2 regions of the Salipiger sp. PrR007 genome follow, and region 1 is predicted to be linked to the other one. Evidence: riboswitches for the same ligand, from Rfam matches in the RefSeq annotation. Region 1 holds a riboswitch; the other holds the start of a gene.
What was found. Region 1 has a riboswitch for thiamine pyrophosphate ahead of G0Q01_RS15015 (thiamine ABC transporter substrate binding subunit). Riboswitches for the same ligand answer to the same signal wherever they lie in the genome.

Region 1 (10,440 bases):
CCCGGGTGTCGGACATGCGCACCTCGACGAAGGCGACGTGGTCGAGCCCGAGCTGGATCGGGTCAAGGATGGCCCGGTAGCCGCGGATCACGCCAAGATCCTCGAGCCGCCGCAAACGCGCTTGGGTCGGGCTTTTGGACAGGCCAATGCGCTTGGCGAGTTCGGTGATCGACAGCCGCCCCTCCTCGGCGAGGGTGGTGAGAATCGCACGATCGAACCGGTCAAAGTCATCCGTGACGTTTTGCATCGTGACTTCCATCATCTTCGGAGAACCTGCCTTTCAGAAATACCATCTTCAGGAAAATCGACTTTCGAACCTGCAGTATCATAGGGCAAACGTCTGGAGATCACCATGCCCTACGACCCCCTGCCCGACCTGCGCGCCGAGATGGATGCCGCGACCTACGCCGATGAGGCCCGGACCATCGCGCGGCTGCGCAATCTCGCCGCGCTGACCGAAGGGGACCGTGCGAAGATCAACGCGCGCGGCGCCGATCTGGTCCGCGCCATCCGCGCCAGCGCCAAGCCCGGGCTGATGGAGGTCTTCCTCGCCGAATACGGCCTCTCGACCGACGAGGGCATCGCGCTGATGTGCCTCGCCGAGGCGCTGCTGCGGGTGCCGGATGCCGAAACCATCGACGCGCTGATCGAGGACAAGATCGCTCCCTCGGACTGGGGCAAGCACATGGGTCGCTCGACCTCGCCGCTGGTCAACGCCTCGACCTGGGCCCTGCTGCTGACCGGCAAGGTGCTCGACCCGAACCAGCGCCCCGGCCCGGTCGGCCACCTGCGCTCGGCCGTGCGCCGTCTGGGCGAGCCGGTGATCCGCAAGGCGGTCAGCCGCGCGATGAAGGAAATGGGCGCGCAGTTCGTGCTGGGCGAGACCATCCAGAGCGCCATGAAGCGCGGCGCGCAGATGGAAGCGAAGGGCTACACCTACAGCTACGACATGCTGGGAGAAGCCGCCCGCACCGAACCCGACGCATTGCGCTACTTCAAGGCCTATGCCGACGCAATCCGAGCCATCGGCACGGCGGCCGAAACCGACGACCTGCGCGACAACCCCGGCATCTCGGTCAAGCTCTCGGCGCTCTACGCGCGCTACGAGGAAGGCCAACATGACGACGTCATGCGAGTGCTCGTGCCGCGCCTCGTCGAGCTCTGCGAAATGGCCGCCAAGGCGAAGATCGGCCTCAATATCGACGCCGAGGAGGCCGACCGCCTCGCCATCTCGCTCGACGTGATCGAGGCGGCGCTGGCCTCCCCCTCTCTGGCCGGCTGGGACGGCTTCGGCGTGGTGGTGCAAGCCTATGGCAAGCGCGCGAGCCAGACCCTCGACTGGCTCTACGAGACCGCCAAGCGGCTCGACCGCAAGATCATGGTGCGGCTGGTGAAGGGCGCCTATTGGGACAGCGAGATCAAGCGTGCGCAGGTCATGGGCCTGACCGACTTCCCGGTCTTCACCGCCAAGCACAACACCGACATTTCCTACATCGCCAACGCCCGCAAGTTGCTGGGCATGACCGACCGCATCTACCCGCAGTTTGCCGGGCACAACGCCCACACGGTGGCCGCGATCCTCGAGATGGCCGGCGATGACCGCGACAGCTTCGAGTTTCAGCGCCTGCACGGCATGGGCGAGCGCCTGCACGAGATCGTCCACGAGCAGGAAAAGACCCGCTGCCGCATCTATGCGCCTGTCGGTGCGCACCGCGACCTTCTGGCCTATCTCGTCCGCCGCCTGCTGGAGAACGGTGCCAACAGCTCCTTCGTCAACCAGATCGTCGACGAGAGCGTGCCGCCCGAGGAGGTCGCCGCCGACCCCTTCACCGCCGAGGACTCCCGCACCCTCGCCCGCGGCCCCGAGCTGTTCCAGCCCGAGCGCGCCAACTCCGAGGGCTTCGATCTGACGGACCGTCCGACGATCGCCCGCGTCGAGGCCGCCCGTGCGCCCTTCGAGGCGACGATCTGGAAGGCCGGCCCGCTGCTCGCCGCCCCTGCCCCCATGGGCGCGACCGAGGACGTGCTGAACCCCGCAAGCCTCACCAAGACTGGCGAGATCACCTGGTCCAGCGCCGAGACCGTGGCCGCCGCCGCCGCCGCCGCCCAGCCGTGGAGCGCCGCGCCGCAAGAGCGCGCCGCGATCTTGAACAAGGCCGCGGACCTCTATGAGCAGCACTTCGGCGAGTTCTTCGCCCTGCTCGCCCGCGAGGCCGGCAAGACCCAGCTCGACGCCGTCGCCGAGCTGCGCGAGGCGGTGGACTTCCTGCGCTACTACGCCGCCCGCGCGGAGGGGGCCGCGCCGCAGGGCGTCTTCGCCTGCATCAGCCCGTGGAACTTCCCGCTGGCGATCTTCACCGGCCAGCTCTCCGCCGCGCTGGCGGCTGGCAACGCCGTGCTCGCCAAGCCCGCCGAGCAAACCTCGCTGATCGCGCACCGCGCCGTGCAGCTGCTGCATGAGGCCGGCGTGCCCGCCTCCGCCCTGCAGCTGCTGCCGGGTGCCGGAGAGGTCGGCGCCGCGCTGACCTCGAACCCGGCGGTGAAGGGCGTCGCCTTCACCGGCTCGACCGAAACCGCGCAGATCATCCACAAGTCGATCGCCAGGCACCTTGCTCCCGGCACCCCCTTCATCGCCGAGACCGGCGGTCTCAACGCGATGATCGTCGACAGCACCGCCCTGCCCGAGCAAGCCGTGCGCGCCATCGTCGAATCGGCGTTCCAGTCGGCAGGCCAGCGCTGCTCGGCCCTGCGTTGCCTCTATGTGCAGGAGGACATCGCCCCGCATTTCACCGAGATGCTGATGGGCGCGATGGACGTGCTGAAGCCCGGCGCGCCGTGGCATCTTTCGACCGACCTCGGCCCGGTGATCGACGCAGAGGCCAAGCAGGGCATCCTCGCCCATGTCGAGACCGCCCGGAGCGAAGGCCGCCTCCTGCACGAGATCGCCGTCCCCTCCGAGGGCCATTTCGTTGCGCCCACGCTGATCAAGGTCGGCGGCATCGACGAACTGGAGCGCGAGATCTTTGGCCCGGTCCTGCACCTCGCCACCTTCCGGGCGTTCGAGCTGGACGCGGTGATCGACGCGATCAACGACCGCGGCTATGGGCTGACATTCGGCCTGCAGACCCGCATCGATGACCGCGTGCAGCACGTCACCGAGCGCGTCCACGCCGGCAACATCTACGTCAACCGCAACCAGATCGGCGCCATCGTCGGCAGCCAGCCCTTCGGCGGCGAGGGGCTCTCGGGCACCGGGCCCAAGGCGGGCGGTCCGCTTTACGTCGACCGCTTCCGCGCCCACCCGGCGCCGCAGGCGGGCACGAACTGGGGCACCGACGAGATCCCGGCGCGCCTCGAAGAGGCGCTGCGCAGTGCCGGCTGCGCGCCGCAGCCCGAGCGCAAGGACCTGCCCGGTCCAACCGGCGAGGCCAACCAATACATGACGCTGGCACGCGAGCCCGTGCTCTGCATGGGTCCGGGGCCGGAGGCTGCCGCGGCGCAGGCCGAGGCGATCCGCGCCCTCGGCGGCGTGGCGGTCACTGCCCATGGCAAGATCGCGCCGCAGGTGCTGGCCACGCTCAAGGGCATCTCGGCGGCGCTTTGGTGGGGGGGAGCCAGCGAAGCCGCGGCCTATCGTCAGGCGCTGGCCGGGCGCGAGGGGCCGATCCTGACGCTGATCACCGGCGCGCCGGACAAGGGGCATGCCCGCGCCGAACGCCACGTCTGCATCGACACCACCGCCTCCGGCGGCAACGCGGCCCTGCTCGGCGGCAACATGTAAGGGCTGCCCCGGCAGGCTTGCCAAGCTCCGGCCACCCTCGGCGCCTCCGCAGACCCCTGCGGGGGCGCCTGCACTTCCGACGGGCTCCTGCGGGAAACGGATCGAATTCGCTGCAATCTGCGGCAGTACGAAGGGTTTGTTTACCCCGCGCTGCTAGCGAAGACATGTCCGGCGCGCCGAGCGCCATGTCTCAAGCAGGAATGGGTCATGAGCAGGTTCACCATCCGCGTACAATTGCTGATCCTAGGATCGGTCTTCATGCTGCTGACGCTGGCGCTCGCCCTGGCCTCGGGCTTTATCCAGATGCGCATGTCAAACAGCCTCGATTTCGGCAGTGATCTTCGGCGCCAGAACGCCGTTCTGAACACCGTGCAGTCGCAGATCGATCACTCCGGCCTGGCGATCCTGCACTACGAACATGGCGGCACCGAACCGCTCGACCAGCTCCGCGCCAACCTTCTGTCGATACAGACATTGGTGGATGATAATGCCGACGCCTTCATGAACCCCGCCTCCCCCGAGGCCCGGCGCCCGGATTTCCAGACCCGGCTCCAGGCGGTCGCCTCCTTGGCGAAGGGGCTGGTTCCGCAGATCGACACGCTGACGATCCCCGGGTTCACCATCTTCGAACGCGACACCCACATCAGCTCGGTCCTGCTGCCCACCATCGACAAGGCGCGGCAGGAAGTTTCCGCCATGCGCACCGAGCTTCACCTCCTCGCCAAACGCGCCGAGGAGCAGGCCACCGAGGCGGTGGACACCGGGCTCTTCATGCTGGTCGGCGCCAATGCTGTGGCAGTGGCCCTGTCGCTCGTGTGCATCATCGGCTTCGGCAAGCTGCTCGCCCGCCCGTTCCAGACCGCCGCCGGCGCGGTCCAGCGCATCGCCCAGGGCGACTACGCGGCCGAGATCGAGGGTCAGACGCGCGGCGACGAGGCCGGCTCTATCGCCCGCAACCTCGAAGAGTTGCGCGGCCGCCTGCTCCAGGCCGACGAGAGCAGCGCCCAGGAACGCGCGGCCAACGACCGCCGCCTCGGCTTGTTCCAGGCCCTCGGCACCGCTATGGGAAACCTCTCGCGCGGGGATGCCAGCCACCGGCTCGACGCCGAAGAGTGGCGCAGCCTCGATCACAGCGCGGTTCAGCTCTGCGAAGATTTCAACGCGCTCTCCGAGGGAATCGGCACTTTGGTCAGCTCGCTGCGGGCCTCCGCTGATACGGTGCAGCGCAACTCCAAGGAACTGTCCAACATGTCCCGCGACATGTCGCGCCGCTCCGAGGTGCAAGCCGCCACGCTCGAGGAATCCGCCGCCGCGCTGGAGCAGCTCTCCTCCAGCGTCCGCGCCGCCGCCGACCGCGCCGAGGACGCCGACCGCCGCGTCGGAGAGGGCCGCCGCCGCGCCGAAGAGGGCGGCGCGGTCATGGAGAAGGCACTCGCGGCCATGGGCTCCATCGCCGCCTCCTCCGACCAGATCACCCAGATCATCGGCGTCATCGACGATATTGCCTTCCAAACCAACCTCCTGGCGCTCAACGCCGGGGTCGAGGCAGCCCGCGCCGGCGAGTCGGGCAAGGGCTTTTCCGTGGTCGCCTCCGAGGTCCGGTCCCTGGCACAACGCGCGTCGGAATCCGCACGGGAAATCAAGGCGCTGGTGTCAAATAGCTCGCAACAGGTCAAGGATGGCGGTCAACTCGTGGAACAGACGGGCACGGCGCTCTCTGACATCGTGCGCAATGTGAGCGAGGTCTCCGAACTTGTCGCCGAGATCGCCACCGCCGCCAAGGAACAGGCCGCCGGCCTGCAAGAGATCAACGTCGGCGTGGCGGAACTCGACAAGGTCACCCAGCAGAACGCCGCCATGGTCGGCGAGACGAGCACCGCCAGCGACCAGCTCAACAGCGAAGCCGACCGTCTGCTGTCGCAACTCAACCGCTTCTCGGGCGCGGAACTCTCCGACAGCTCCGAAGTCACCCCGCTGGCGGTGCCGATCGAGAACTTCGAGCCCGCGCCGCCGAGCGTGGGCCCGGCCACGCCCGCGCCTGCGAGGGCGGGGGCCGGGGATGACGTGAGCTGGGAAGAGTTCTGAGGTGCCGCGCGCCGGCCCACGGCGCCGCTCCTCAGAATGGCCGCAGCTGACGCGGGGGTGATGGCGCACCTTCGCCAGGCTGCGTCACATCGCTGGGGCGGCAGTCACGCCCGCAGGGATACAAAGCCAGATCGTCGTCGCCTGGGCTCAGCCGATATGCCCGCGGTTCGCGCCGATCTGGCCGCGATGCAGCAACAGGTGATCAAGGATCACGCAGGCCATCATTGCCTCGCCCACCGGCACCGCGCGGATACCGACGCACGGGTCATGCCGCCCCTTGGTGACGATCTCCGTCTCCTCGCCGCTCTCTGTCACCGTCTTGCGCGGGGTCAGGATCGACGAGGTCGGCTTCACCGCGAAGCGCACCACCACGTCCTGACCCGTGGAAATCCCGCCAAGAATGCCGCCCGCGTGGTTCGAGCTGTAAACCGGCCCGTCCGGCCCCATGGTGATCTCGTCGGCGTTCAGGGTGCCGGTCAGCGTGGCCGCCGCCATGCCTTCGCCGATTTCCACCGCCTTCACCGCGTTGATCGACATCATCGCCGCCGCGAGATCGGTGTCGAGCTTGCCGTAGATCGGCGCACCCAGCCCGGCCGGCACGCCGCGCGCCGTCACCTCGATCACCGCACCGACGCTGTCCCCGGATTTACGCAGCCCGTCGAGGTAGTCCGCCCAGCCCTCGGCCGCCTCGGCATCCGGGCACCAGAACGGGTTGCGGGCGATCTCCTCCCAGTCGAAGCGCGACCGGTCGATGGCTTGCGGGCCCATCTGCACCATGTAGCCGGTGATCTGCAGCCCCGGTGCCAGTTCGGCCAGCGCCGCGCGCGCCAGACCGCCCGCCGCCACCCGCGCCGCGGTCTCGCGCGCCGAGGAGCGGCCGCCGCCGCGATAGTCGCGGATGCCGTATTTCTGGAAGTAGGTGATGTCGGCATGGCCCGGTCGGAACTTCGCCGCGATCTCGGAATAGTCCTTTGAACGCTGGTCGGTGTTCTCGATCATCAGCTGCACCGGCGTGCCGGTGGTCTGCCCTTCGAACACGCCCGAAAGAATCTTCACCGCGTCGGGCTCGCGCCGCTGGGTGGTGTACTTGTTCTGCCCCGGCTTGCGCAGGTCGAGCCAATTCTGCAGCGCCGCCTCGTCGATCGGCACGCCCGGCGGGCAGCCGTCCACCGTGGCACCAAGTGCCGGTCCGTGGCTCTCGCCCCAGGTGGTCACGCGGAAGAGATGGCCGAAGGTGTTGAGGCTCATGGTCGGGTCTCCTGTGTCGTGCCGTCCGGGTGCAAGCTTGCGAAAGCCCGCGCCGCGGGCTCGCCGTTCAGGCCAGTCTGTTAGGCCAGAGCGGCCCATGCCTCAAGGGAATTGTCTCGCCGCACCCCGAGGTCGCGCATGGCCGGGCCCGAGGCGAATGACCTTGCCAGACGCCCCCACCCCGGCTAGGTCTTGCGCTACCTCGGGGTGCCGCCCGCGCAAGCGCCGGCTGAGATGCAAATCGCGAACCCGTTGAACCTGACCCGGTTAACACCGGCGGAGGGAAGGTCACGGCCCCGGGCGCAGCGCCCCTCGGCCCATCTTGCCCTCTCGCCGCAAATTTGGAGGATGCCATGAAGGCCATCAGTTTTGCAGCGGGATGTCTCTTTGCCAGCACGGCGCTGGCGCAGGAGCCCGTTCTGACCGTCTACGCCGGCGACTACGTCGTCTCGGAGTGGGGTCCCGGCCCGAAGATCGAGGAGATGTTCGAGGCGCGCTGCGGCTGCGACCTGCAGTTCAAGCCCGGCGACCTGCTGCCGCGCCTGCTGCTCGAGGGGGAGCGGACCGAGGCCGACGTGGTCTTCGGCCTCAACACCGACGTGACCAAGAGGGCGCGCGAGAGCGGCCTCTTCGCGCCGCATGGCGTGGACCTCTCGCCGCTGACCCTGCCGATCGACTGGACCGACGACACCTTCCTTCCGTACAACTACGGCGAGACGGCCTTCGTCTACGACAGCAGCCGTTTGCCTGAGCCGCCGCAGAGCTTCGACGCGCTGCTTGACGCGCCAAACGATCTGAAGATCGTCATTCAGGACCCGCGCAGCTCGATCTCGGGCCTTGCCATGGCGCTCTGGGTGCAATCCATCTACGGCGATAGGGCCGAGGACGCCTGGCGCAAGTTCGCCCCGAAGATCCTGACCGTCACCAAGGGATGGTCGGAAAGCTACGGGCTCTTCACCGACGGCGAGGCCGACATGGTGCTGAGCTACACCACCTCGCCCGCCTATCACATCATCGCCGAGGACGATCACAGCAAGAAGGCGCTGATCTTCCCCGAGGGCAACTACTTCATGGTCGAGCTGGCCGCGAAAGTGGCCACCAGCGACCAACCCGAGCTGGCGCAAGAGTTCATGGAATTCCTCCTGACCCCCGATTTCCAGCAGATGATCGCCACCGGCAACTGGTCCTTCCCCGCGGCCCTGCCGCATGATGAGTGGCCCGAGGGGTTCAAGGAGCTCGAGCTGCCGAGCAAGGTGCTGTTCTACTCCGAGGACGAGGCCGCCGCGCTGCGCGACGAGGCCATCGAGGCATGGCGTCGCGGCCTCTCGCAATAAGCGCCGCGCTGATCGCGGCAGGGCTGGTGCTGGCCCTGGTGCTCGGCCCGGTCGCCGCGGTGCTGGCCCGCGCCGGAGGCTGGGGCACGCTCGGCCCCGGCGACTGGCAGGCGCTGCGCTTCACGCTCTGGCAATCGCTGCTCTCGGCTGCCTTCTCGGTGGCGCTGGCGATCCCGGTCGCCCGCGCGCTGGCCCGGCGGCGCTTCCCGGGGCGCGGGCTGCTGATCTCGCTGCTGGGTGCGCCCTTTATCCTGCCGACCATCGTCGCGGTGCTGGGGCTGATCGCGGTCTTCGGCCAGAACGGCCTGATCAACGGCACCCTGCGGGCGCTCGGCCTGAAGGGCTTCAGCATCTACGGGCTGCACGGTGTGCTGCTGGCGCATGTCTTCTTCAACCTGCCGCTCGCGACCCGGCTGCTGCTGCAGGGCTGGCTGGCGATCCCCGCCGAGCGCTTCCGGCTTGCCGCTTCGCTGGGCCTCTCGCCCCGGGCCATGTTCCGCACGCTGGAAGCCCCCATGCTGCTACGCATCGCGCCCGGGGCCTTCGCGGTGATCTTCGTCATCTGCCTGTCGAGCTTTGCCGTGGCGCTGACGCTGGGCGGCGGGCCGCGCGCCACGACGGTGGAACTGGCAATCTACCAGGCGGCGCGCTTCGACTTCGACCTCGGCCGGGCGGCGCTGCTCTCGGTGATCCAGCTCGGCCTCGCGCTGGCGGCCGGGCTGGTGGCCCTGAGGCTCGGCACCGGCGGCGGCTTCGGGGCGGGGCTCGACCGGATGGTCACCCGCTGGGACGGGCGCACGGGCCTGTCCCGCGTCATGGATGCCGTATGGATCGCCCTCGCCGCGCTTTTCCTACTGGCGCCGCTCGGGATGGTTGTCGCGCGCGGCCTGCCCGGGCTGGCGCAGCTTGGCACGGGCTCGTGGGAGGCCGCGTGGAACTCGCTTGCCGTGGCGCTGGTCTCGACGCTGCTCTGTTTGGCCTGGGCGCTGCCCCTCTCGACCCGCTGGGGCGAATGGATGGGGCTCGTCGGTCTCGCGGTCTCGCCGCTGGTGCTGGGCACCGGGCTCTTCCTCATCGTGCGCCCCTTCGTCAACCCGCTGTCGCTGGCGCTGCCGGTCACCACGCTGGTCAACGCGCTCGTCGCCCTGCCCTTCGCCCTGCGCATCCTGCGCCCCGAGGCCGAGGCGGTGCGCGCCGACTATGCGCGGCTCGCGCAGGCGCTCGGGCTGACGCCGCTGGCCTGGATCCGGCTGGTGCTGCTGCCCCGCCTGCGCCGCCCGCTGGGCTTTGCCGCGGGTCTGACTGCAGCGCTGTCGATCGGCGATCTCGGCGTCATCGCGCTTTTTGCCGACCCCGAGCGGGCGACCCTGCCCCTGCAGGTCTACCGGCTGATGGGCTCCTACCAGATGGAGGCAGCGGCGGGGGCGGCGCTGCTCCTGCTGATCTTCAGCTTCGGGGCCTTCTGGCTCTGCGACCGGGGAGGCCGCGCCAATGCTGACGCTTGAAAATCTGCGCTTCACCGAGGGCGACTACAGCCTCTCGGCGAACTTCTCTCTCGCGCCCGGGCGCCGGGTGGCGATCATCGGCCCCTCTGGCGCGGGCAAATCGACTTTGCTCGACCTGATCGCAGGGTTCCTTGCGACAAAGTACGGTCGCCTGCTCTGGCGGGGGCAGGACATCACCGCCACCCCGCCCGACCGGCGCCCCGTGGCGATGCTTTTTCAGGAGAACAACCTCTTCCCGCACCTGAACCTTGCCCGGAACCTTGGCCTGGCCCTGCGCCCCGGCGGCGGGCGGCTGACGACGGAGGAGGCGCGCAAGCTCGAGTCGGCGCTGGAGCGCGTGGGCCTCGGCGGCCTCTCGGAACGCAAGCCGGGCGCGCTCTCGGGCGGGCAGCAGAGCCGGGCCGCGCTGGCGCGGGTTCTGTTGCAGGCCCGGCCCATCCTCGCCCTCGACGAGCCCTTTGCCGCGCTGGGACCGGCGCTGAAGGTG
Region 2 (10,440 bases), on a different contig from region 1:
CGATCGCTGAGGAATTCGCAGTCTCGCGGATGCCCGTGCGGGACGCGCTCATGCGCCTGACCCACGAGGGCTATCTCGAAAGCACCACCCGCGGCTTTGCGCTGCCCAACCTGAGCCAGTCGCAAATCCTCGAGATCTTCGAGCTTCGCCGGCTGCTGGAGCCGCGCGCCGCGGCGCTCGCCACCTCCGAGCTGACGGACGCGGATCTGGATGCCCTTGCCGCCGCCGTCGCCCGCTCGGAACGGACGCTGGAAACAGGCGATGTGGAAGCGCTCTATGCCGCTTCGGAAGACATCCGCCGGATCTGGATCATGGGGGTGCCGAACACCGCCCTGCGCGAGACCATCCTGCGATACATCGCACAAATCCAATGCGTCCGCCTCGCGACGCTGCACGACTCGGCCTCGCACCAGACGCTTGTGGATTTCCACCGGCAGATGGTCTCGGCCTTCACCACGCGCAACGGGGCTCAGGTCGAATTGCTGTTCCTGCGCTTCGTCCTCGCGGGCGAAGAAAGCTACCGGCGCCTGCACCCCGTCTCGTGACGGCGCAGGAAAACACCCCGATTTCCCGACTTTTCCGACAGGACTGACTGATGACCAAGGCCCCTGCCCCTGCGATCCGGATCTCCGGCCTCAACAAATGGTACGGCAATTTCCATGTGCTTAAGGATATCAACCTGACGGTTGACCAAGGCGAGCGGATCGTCATCGCCGGCCCGTCCGGCTCCGGAAAATCCACGCTGATCCGCTGCATAAACCGGCTCGAGGCGCACGAGGCGGGCGTCATCACCGTCGAGGGGGTGGAGCTGACCTCCGACACGAAAAACATCAGTCGCATCCGCTCGGAAGTCGGCATGTGCTTCCAGCAGTTCAACCTCTTCCCGCACATGACGATCCTCGAGAACTGCATCCTCGCACCCATGTCCGTGCGCAAGGCCTCGCGCAGCGAGGCGATTGACACCGCGATGCACTACCTTGAGCGCGTGCGCATCGCCGATCAGGCCAACAAGTACCCCGGCCAACTTTCCGGCGGCCAGCAACAACGGGTGGCGATCGCGCGCTCTCTTTGCATGAAGCCCCGGATCATGCTCTTCGACGAACCGACTTCGGCGCTCGACCCCGAGATGATCAAGGAAGTCCTCGACACCATGGTTGGCCTTGCCCAGGACGGCATGACCATGCTCTGCGTCACCCACGAGATGGGCTTCGCGCGGCAGGTCGCGGACCGCGTCATCTTCATGGATCGCGGCCAGATCATCGAAGAGAATGCGCCGGAACCCTTCTTCAGCGCCCCGCAGAACGACCGCACCAAGCTTTTCCTGAGCCAGATCTTCGGCCACTGAGCCGGCGGCGTACTCCGGCGGCCTCCTGACCGGCAGGCAGGAGACGACGGGAAGGCCCGATCGGTGCCTCAGCCCATCGGGCAGCCCCCGGCGACGACGGGCTTCTGCGGCTTGTCGTGAATGGCCTCGCGCACGACCCCGTAGCTCGCGCCCCACGCGTCGGTCATATCGCAGCGCACATCCCAGAGCTCGGGAAAGAATCGGTGCTTGGCGCCCGCTTCCAGCAGCCCCACGGGGCGCCCCTTCAACGATCTTGACCCCAGCCCGATCGACCGGTGGATGAGGAAAAGGTGCATGGCGCGAAACTTCTGGAACAGCTCATCATACTCGACCAGGGCCTCGGCGACGACATAGCTCTCGCCGTGATCGTACTTGGCGTCGTAGACCTCCGCGACGGTCAGCCCCTTGCCATCGAGATAGGTCGCCTTGTAGGCGCTCCACAGATCGTTGGGCATGCGCAGCAGCGTCTGGAAGCCCGGGCTTTCCTGGCCGGATCCGTTGCCAAGCTGCAGGCGGATTTCCTGGTATTCGCGCGGCGACATCGTCTCCAGCACATCGAGCTGCGCCGTCATCAGCCGCATCAGACGGTGAACCCGCCCCATGAGTGTCACGACCCGGTGGGTGTTGCCTTCGTCGAGGTAGGCCATCACGTCGACCAGCGTGTAGGCCATCAGCTTCATCCAAAGCTCTTCGACCTGGTGGACGATCTGGAATTGCAGCTCGTCGGCGTTGCACATCTCGGCCAGCGGTTTCTGGCAATCCAGGAGCTTGGCCACATCCAGATAGACGCCATAGTCCAGCATCTTCGGGGACTCGATCATCTCGTGATACTCGGCGCGGGATTTCATCTGCAGCTCCACTGTTGGATATCCCGACATGTTCCCCTAATCTGGGAAATCATTATTCTCATTCCGCGTATTTTCGGGGAAATTTGGGAACGAATCACCTCACGTTCGCGGATCGGAGAGAACGAATGGATGCCGTCGATCTGAAAATCCTGGGACTCCTCGAAGCAGACGCGCGCCTGTCTTTCGCCGAGCTGTCAGACCGGCTGCAGATGTCGAAAACCCCGGTCTGGAAACGCGTCAAGGCCCTTGAGCTGGCCGGTGCGATCACCGGCTACAAGGCCGTGCTCGACCCAGCGGCCCTGGGATTCGGGCTCGAGGCCAACATCACAGTGACGCTCGATTTCGAAGCTGCGGAAGCATTCGAGCGCGAAGTGACGCGCCATCCCTCGATCTGGCGATGCCACGCCACGACGGGCGACGCCGACTATGCCCTTCATGTCATCGCCCGCGACATGGCCGAGATGGACACTCTCATCCGCTACGAGATCGCGCGCTTTCCCGGAGTCATCCGCACCCGGACCTCCGTGATCACCCGTGCGATCAAGCGCGATCAGAGCCTCGCTGATCTCGCGACGCGGCGCCCCGACAAGGGTTAGAAGGCCCGACCGGCAACAACGGTGCGGCGTGGGCGCACCGAGATTGTGCCAGCCGGTTTGACTTCGGTCCGTCGCGTTGCTACCCATTTGCGTACCGTTGGGGTGCCTCGAAAAGGCTGAGAGGCGCGAACGCGCTAACCCATCGAACCTGATCCGGGCAATACCGGCGTAGGGAACGGTCTATAGCTATCGGACGTTTTCCATGCGCGGTGCCCTTGTTTTTGGAGGAGCACCCTTTGGCGCATGTCGCTTTGACCATAGCCGGATCCGACAGCAGCGGCGGCGCGGGCATCCAGGCGGACCTGAAGACCATGTCCGCGCTTGGTGTCTACGGCGCCAGCGTCATCACCGCGGTGACCGCCCAGAACACCTGCGCCGTATCCGCCGTGCACGCCATCCCGCAAGACATCATCGAGGCGCAGATCAGCGCCGTGCTGAGCGATCTCGACGTGCGCGCGGTCAAGATCGGAATGCTGGCGACGCCGGATATCATCGACTGCGTGACCCGCGCTCTCGCGGGATATGGCGGCGCCATCGTGCTCGATCCGGTGATGATCGCAAAGTCCGGAGACGCTCTGCTTGCCCCTGACGCCGTGGCGGCGCTGCGCGAGAAACTTGCCCCCCGTGCGACCCTCGTGACCCCGAACCTGCCCGAGGCCGCCGCGTTGCTGCGTCTGCCCCTCGCCAGCACCGCGGAGGAGATGATCGACCAGGGCAAGGCGCTCTGCGCGGGCGGTGCGCAGGCTGTCCTGATGAAGGGGGGCCACGCCGAGGGCGCGCTCTGCGAGGATATCCTGATCTCGGGCGGCGAAGTTCTGGCCAGCTTCACCGCCCCGCGTCAGCACACCCGCAACACCCATGGCACCGGCTGCACGCTCTCCTCGGCCATCGCTGCCGGTCTTGCGAAGGGGCAGCCTCTCGCGGAGGCCACCGCCGAGGCGCACCGCTACGTCCAGCAGGCGATTGCGGCGGCCGACGGGCTGAATGTCGGTCACGGCCATGGGCCGCTGCACCACTTCCACCATGTCTGGAGCTGAGGCGATGTTCTCGGTCATCGGATCCGGCGTCGCGGGCCTCGCGGTGGCCAGCGAACTCGCCGCGCGCGGTGCCAAGGTCCAGGTGTTCGACCCGGCGGGCCCGCCCGGGCCGCATGGCTGCTCGTGGTGGGCGGGCGGCATGCTGGCGCCATGGTGCGAATATGAAAACGCCGAAGAGCCGGTGCTCCGGCTCGGCCAGCAGGCGATCGGCTGGTGGCAGCAGCGTACCACGGTGGCGCGCTGCGGCACGCTGGTCGTCGCCGGGCGACGCGACCTGCCCGACCTGCGCCGCTTTGCGCGCCGCACCACCGGCTTCCGCGAGGTCGACGCCGAGCTGGCCGAGCTCGAGCCTGACCTGCATGGCTACCCGAAGGGGCTCTTTTTCGAGGACGAGGCGCATCTGAACCCTCGCCAAGCGCTGGCCGACCTTTACGCCGACCTGCAGGCGCGCGGCGTGGCGTTTCACGCGACCGAGGCGCCCGAGGACCTGCAGAATGCCATCGACTGCCGGGGCCTGAGCGCGCGCGACACCCTGCACGACCTGCGCGGAGTGAAGGGCGAGATGCTGGTGATCCGCTGCCCGGACGTGACGCTTTCGCGTCCGGTGCGCCTGCTCCACCCGCGCATCCCGCTCTACATCGTCCCCCGCGGGAGCGGCGTCTACATGCTGGGCGCGACGATGATCGAGAGCGAAGACCGCCGCCGGATCACCGCGCGATCGATGCTCGAGCTGCTCAGCGCCGCCTATGCGCTGAGCCCCGCCTTCGGCGAGGCCGAGGTGCTCGAGATCGGCGTCGACTTGCGCCCCGCCTTTCCCGACAACCTGCCCCGCATCCGCCGGATCGGCGGCCGGATCTACGCCAATGGCCTCTATCGCCACGGCTACCTGCTGGCCCCCGCGCTGGCGCGCGGCGTGGCCGATCTTGCCCTCAGCAACCTTCACACGGAGATGGTCGATGAAGATCGTGATTAACGGCGCGCCCCACGACGTGGCCGCCACGACCCTCGCGGGACTGCTCGAAGAACGCGGTGTCTCCGGGCGGGTCGCCACGGCAGTGAACGAGACCTTCGTCCCGGCCGCTCTGCGCGCCTCGCATCCACTACACGACGGCGACCGCGTCGAAATTCTCGCCCCCATGCAGGGAGGATGACCATGAAACCCTTCTACGGCACCCAATTGCCCAACCCGCTGATGCTGGGCACCGCGCAATACCCAAGCCCCGCGATCCTCGAGCAAGCCTTCCGCGAGAGCGGCGCCGGGGTCGCAACTGTGTCCTTGCGCCGCGAAGGCGCCGAGGGGGCGGGCGCCGCCTTCTGGAAGATGATCCAGGAGCTCGGCGTTCTCATCCTGCCCAACACCGCAGGCTGCCACACCGTCAAGGAAGCGGTGACCACCGCGCATATGGCGCGCGAGGTCTTCGGCACGCGCTGGATCAAGCTTGAACTGATCGGCCACACCGACAGCCTGCAACCCGATGTCTTCCAGCTGGTCGAGGCGGCGAAGATCCTGACCGAGGACGGCTTCCAGGTCTTCCCCTACACCACCGAGGACCTGATCGTCGGTGAGCGCCTGCTGGCCGCGGGCTGCGAGGTGCTGATGCCCTGGGGCGCGCCGATCGGATCAGGACGCGGGCTCAACAACATCTACGCGCTGCGCGCCATGCGGTCGGAATTCCCCGAGGTGCCGCTGGTGATCGATGCCGGAATCGGTCTGCCGAGCCATGCGGCGCAGGCGATGGAGCTGGGCTATGACGGGGTGCTGCTCAACACCGCCGTCGCCCGCGCAGGCGACCCCGTGGCCATGGCCCGCGCCATGATGCGCGCGATCGAGGCGGGACGGCTGGCGCATGAGGCCGACCCAATCGAGGCCCGCGACATGGCCGAAGCCTCGACCCCCGTTATCGGAAAGGCGTTTCTCGCATGAACCTCGACCGCTTCTACCCGATCTTCGATCACTCGGACTGGCTGCGCCGGGTGCTGCCGCTCGGCGTCAAGCTGGTCCAGCTGCGCATCAAGGATCAGCCGCCGGAAACCGTCCGCGCAGAGATCGCCCTGTCGCGCGATCTGTGCCGCGCGCATGGGGCGGTGCTGGTGGTCAATGACTATTGGCAAGAGGCCATCGACCTCGGCTGCGACTGGCTGCACCTCGGGCAGGAGGATCTCGACACCGCAGATCTCGAAGCGATCCGCCGCGCCGGTCTGAAGCTCGGCGTCTCGACCCATGACGACGATGAGCTCGAGCGCGTGCTGGCGATGGATCCCGATTACGTCGCGCTCGGCCCGGTCTACCCGACGATCCTGAAGAAGATGAAATGGCACCAGCAGGGGCTGCCGCGCGTCACCGAGTGGAAGGCCCGGGTGGGTGCGGTGCCGCTGGTGGCCATCGGCGGCATGTCGGTCGAGCGCGCGGGCGGGGTGTTCGAGGCCGGGGCCGACATCGTCTCGGCGGTCACCGACATCACGCTGAACACCGACCCGGAGTCCCGCGTCCGCCAGTGGCTCGAGGCGACCCGATGAGCCGCTACGCCCGCCAGACCATCCTGCCGGAAGTGGGCGAGTCCGGCCGGCGCCGGCTGTCCGCGGCCCGCGTTCTGGTGGTCGGCGCGGGCGGGCTCGGGGCGCCTGTTCTTCCGCTGCTCGCCGGGGCGGGGGTTGGCCAGATCACCATCGTCGACGGCGACGTGGTGAGCCTGTCGAACCTGCACCGCCAGACCCTGTTCACCGAGGCCGACTGCGACCGGCCCAAGGCGCAGGTGGCCGCGGAGCGCTGCCGCGCGATCAACCCCGAAATCACCATCGAGTCCGTGCCGGACGTTCTGACCCCGGCCACCGCGCCCGAGCTGGTCCGCCACGCCGATCTCGTGCTCGACTGCGCCGACAGCTACGCGGTCAGCTACTTGCTGAGCGACCTGTGCCTTGCCGAAGGCCTGCCGCTGATCAGCGCCTCGGCGCTCGGGCTTGGCGGCTATGTCGGCGGCTTCTGCGGCGGCGCGCCCTCGCTTCGGGCGCTGTTCCCCGACGCGCCGGGCAATGGCGCGAGCTGCGCCACCGCCGGGGTGCTCGGCCCCGTGGTCGGCACCATCGGCGCAATGCAGGCGCAGATGGCGCTAAGCGTGCTGCTCGGCCTCTCGCCATCGCCGCTCGGGCTGATGGTTCGCTACGATGGTCTCGAGATGCGCTCGACCAGCTTCCGCTTCGACCACGCGGCAGAACCCGAAGCCTGCTTTCGCTTCGTCGCCGCCGCCCAGCTGAGCCCCTGCGACCACATCATCGATCTGCGCCCCGACGGCCCGCTCCTGCATCCGCAGGCCGCGCGGGCAACCGCCGCCGCGCTGGTGGCACATCCGCCCGCCCCCGGCACCCGGTTGGCCCTTTGCTGTGCGACCGGCCTGCGCGCCTGGCGGGCCGCGGAACAGGTCGCCGAAACCTGGCCCGGCGAGATCGTTCTCGTCGCGGCCTCTGCCTCATGATCCCCCGGAGGAGACACCCTGTGAAATCCCTGTTGACCGCCCTCGCCTTTCTTACCGCCAGCCCCGCGCTGGCGGCCGACAAGATGACCCTTTTGCTCGATTGGTTCGTCAACCCCGACCACGGCCCGATCGTGATCGCGCAGGAAAAGGGCTATTTCGCCGAACAGGACCTCGAGGTCGAGATCGTCGCCCCCGCAGACCCCTCGGCGCCCCCCCGCCTCGTCGCCGCCGGTCAGGCCGATCTTGCGGTCTCCTACCAGCCGCAGCTGCACCTTCAGATCCACGAGGGCCTGCCGCTCAAGCGCGTCGGGACGCTGGTCGCCACGCCGCTGAACTGCCTGCTGGTGCTCAAAGACGGCCCGGTGAAGGAGCTTGCCGATCTCAAGGGCAAGAAGATCGGCTTTTCCGTCGCCGGGGTCGAGGAGGCCGTGCTCCAGGCAATGCTGGGAGAGCATGGCATCACGCCCGAGGATATCGAGATGATCAACGTGAACTTCTCGCTCTCCCCATCGCTCATGTCGGGGCAGGTCGATGCGGTGATCGGCGCCTTCCGCAATTTCGAGCTGAACCAGATGGAGATCGAGGGCGTCGCGGGCCGCTGCTTCTACATCGAGGAAGAGGGCGTGCCCTCTTATGACGAGCTGATCTATGTCGCCAATCCTGACCGCATGGACACCGACAAGATCGCCCGCTTCCTTGCCGCGACCGAGAAGGCGACGCAGTTCATCATCAACAACCCCGAGGAAAGCTGGGAGGTCTTCTCAGCCAGTTCGCCCGAGCTGCAGGACGAGTTGAACGCCCGCGCCTGGCAGGACACGCTGCCGCGCTTCGCGCTGCGGCCGGCGGCCTTTGACGCGGGGCGCTATGCCCGCTTCGAGGCGTTCCTCAAGGACAGCGGCATGATCGACGGGCTGAACCCCGTCGAGACCATCGCCATCGACGTGACCGCGCAAGGAACCCGGCCATGACTCGGGAGTACGGCCGCGCCTTTGCGGCGATGCGCACAGAGGCGGGCGAGGCATGGCGGGACTACACCCGCCATGCCTTCGTCGAGGCGCTTGGCGACGGCACCCTGCCGCACGAAGCCTTTCTCCACTACCTGCAGCAGGACTACGTCTTTCTCGTCCACTTCTCGCGGGCCTGGGCGCTTGCCGTGGTGAAATCGGAAACCCACGCCGAGATGCTGGCCGCCGTGGGGACGGTGAACGCGCTCGTCGCCGAGGAGATGCAGCTGCACGTCGAGACCTGCGCGAAGGCCGGCATCTCCGGCGAGGCGCTCTTCGCCACCGCCGAGCGGCCCGAGAACCTCGCCTACACGCGCTTCGTGCTGGAGGCGGGCTACAGCGGCGATCTGCTCGACCTTCTTGCGGCCCTCGCGCCCTGCGTGATGGGCTACGGCGAGATCGGCGCGCGGCTGCAGTCCGAGGCCACCTCGGAGCGCTATGCCGACTGGATCGGCACCTACGCAAGGAAAGATTACCAGCAGAGCTGCGCCGCCGTGGGCGCCCTGCTCGACGGCGCAGCTACGCGCCGGCTGGGACCGGAGTTCGAGAGCTCGCCACGCTGGCAGCGGCTGTGCCGGACCTTCCGCACCGCCACCGAGCTCGAGGTGCAATTCTGGCAGATGGGCCTGAGACCGTGAGCGACGCCCCGGGCGTCACCCTCGCGGGACGGGCCAGCATCGACGGCGCCCCCCTTTTCGCGCCGCTCAGCCTGACGCTGCCCGCCGCGCGCTGGACCTGCCTTTTGGGCGGCTCGGGCGTCGGCAAGTCCACGGTGCTGCGGCTGATCTGCGGGCTGCCGACCGGCGCGCGCTTCGATGGCACAATCACAGCCACCGACGCCGCGCCGATCCCCGAACGGGTGGCCTACATGGCGCAGGACGACCTGCTACTGCCTTGGGCGAGCGTCTCCGACAACATCCGCCTCGGCGCGCGCCTCCGCGGCGAGCCGGCCGACGCCGAACGCCTTGCGCATATCCTCGCCCGGGTCGGGCTTTCGGGTCATGCCCACAAGAAACCCGGTGCCCTCTCCGGCGGGCAGCGCCAACGGGTCGCCCTGGCCCGGACGCTGATGGAGGACAAGCCGATCATCCTGCTCGACGAACCCTTCTCGGCGCTCGATGCGCAGACGCGCGCTGCCATGCAGGATCTGGCGGTCGAGCTGCTACGGGGGCGGACGGTGCTGGTGGTCACCCACGATCCCGGCGAGGCGGCGCGTCTCGGCCACGCGATCCTCGTGCTGACCGCCGCGGGGGTGACCGCCTGCCCGCCCCCCGCCGCCCCGGTGCCGCGCCCGATCGACGATCTCGACACGCTCCGATGCCAGGCCGCGCTGCTGCGCAACCTGCGGGACGCCGCCTGATGAAATACGGCTCCGCCCTCCTGGCGATCGGGTTCGCGCTCCTGCTCTGGCAGACCACAGTCACCCTGACAGGTCTGCCGAAGTTCATCCTGCCCGGCCCGCTGATGGTGATGGAAACCTGGTGGTCAAACCGGGCGCTCATCGCCGAGCACACGCTTGTCACCGCGATGGAGGTGCTGATCGGCCTTGCCATCGGCACGGCGCTCGGCACCGCGAGCGCCATCTACCTCGCGAGCTCGCGCATGGCGCGCCTGGTGATCAGGCCCATCCTGGTCTTCACCCAGGCGCTGCCGGTCTTCGCCCTCGCGCCGATTCTGACACTCTGGCTCGGCTTCGGCCTGGGCTCGAAGATCGCCATGGCCGTGCTGATCATCTACTTCCCGGTGACCGCGTCCTTCTGCGATGGTCTCCTGCGCACCCCGCAGGGGGTGCTCGACCTCGCGCAGACCATGCAGGCGGGGCGCTGGCGCACATTGTGGCACATCCGCATCCCCGCGGCCCTGCCCGCGCTGGCCTCTGGGATCCGGCTGGCCGCAGTCTACGCGCCGATCGGCGCGGTGATCGGCGAATGGGTCGGCGCCTCGCGCGGGCTGGGCTACCTGATGCTTTTGGCAAACGGGCGGGCGAAGACCGACCTGATGTTCGCGGCGCTGCTGACGCTGGGGGTGTTTGCCGTCCTGCTGCATCTGGGGGTGCATGCCGCCACGCGGCATCTCGGCCCGACCCCCGATAACCGAGACTGACGCGCGGCTGGCGGACGTCCAACCTGCGCCCGGCCGG

Region 2: another riboswitch for thiamine pyrophosphate. It lies ahead of thiD (bifunctional hydroxymethylpyrimidine kinase/phosphomethylpyrimidine kinase); the one in region 1 lies ahead of G0Q01_RS15015 (thiamine ABC transporter substrate binding subunit).

Annotation. Positions count from the first base shown of each region.
Region 1 covers NZ_JAAGOZ010000032.1:4,752-15,191, forward strand. Annotated here, with positions in the region: gene G0Q01_RS14995 (Lrp/AsnC family transcriptional regulator) at 1-247, opposite strand, end outside; gene putA (bifunctional proline dehydrogenase/L-glutamate gamma-semialdehyde dehydrogenase PutA) at 353-3,781, shown strand; gene G0Q01_RS15005 (methyl-accepting chemotaxis protein) at 3,989-5,866, shown strand; gene aroC (chorismate synthase) at 6,014-7,114, opposite strand; TPP riboswitch at 7,308-7,416, shown strand; gene G0Q01_RS15015 (thiamine ABC transporter substrate binding subunit) at 7,468-8,448, shown strand; gene G0Q01_RS15020 (thiamine/thiamine pyrophosphate ABC transporter permease ThiP) at 8,424-9,953, shown strand; gene G0Q01_RS15025 (ATP-binding cassette domain-containing protein) at 9,940-10,440, shown strand, end outside.
Region 2 covers NZ_JAAGOZ010000010.1:10,492-20,931, forward strand. Annotated here, with positions in the region: gene G0Q01_RS02570 (GntR family transcriptional regulator) at 1-545, shown strand, start outside; gene G0Q01_RS02575 (amino acid ABC transporter ATP-binding protein) at 596-1,345, shown strand; gene G0Q01_RS02580 (tryptophan 2,3-dioxygenase family protein) at 1,414-2,193, opposite strand; gene G0Q01_RS02585 (Lrp/AsnC family transcriptional regulator) at 2,319-2,789, shown strand; TPP riboswitch at 2,878-2,981, shown strand; gene thiD (bifunctional hydroxymethylpyrimidine kinase/phosphomethylpyrimidine kinase) at 3,026-3,826, shown strand; gene G0Q01_RS02595 (FAD-dependent oxidoreductase) at 3,831-4,799, shown strand; gene thiS (sulfur carrier protein ThiS) at 4,783-4,977, shown strand; gene G0Q01_RS02605 (thiazole synthase) at 4,980-5,750, shown strand; gene G0Q01_RS02610 (thiamine phosphate synthase) at 5,747-6,343, shown strand; gene G0Q01_RS02615 (HesA/MoeB/ThiF family protein) at 6,340-7,296, shown strand; gene G0Q01_RS02620 (ABC transporter substrate-binding protein) at 7,317-8,264, shown strand; gene tenA (thiaminase II) at 8,261-8,938, shown strand; gene G0Q01_RS02630 (ATP-binding cassette domain-containing protein) at 8,935-9,660, shown strand; gene G0Q01_RS02635 (ABC transporter permease) at 9,660-10,403, shown strand.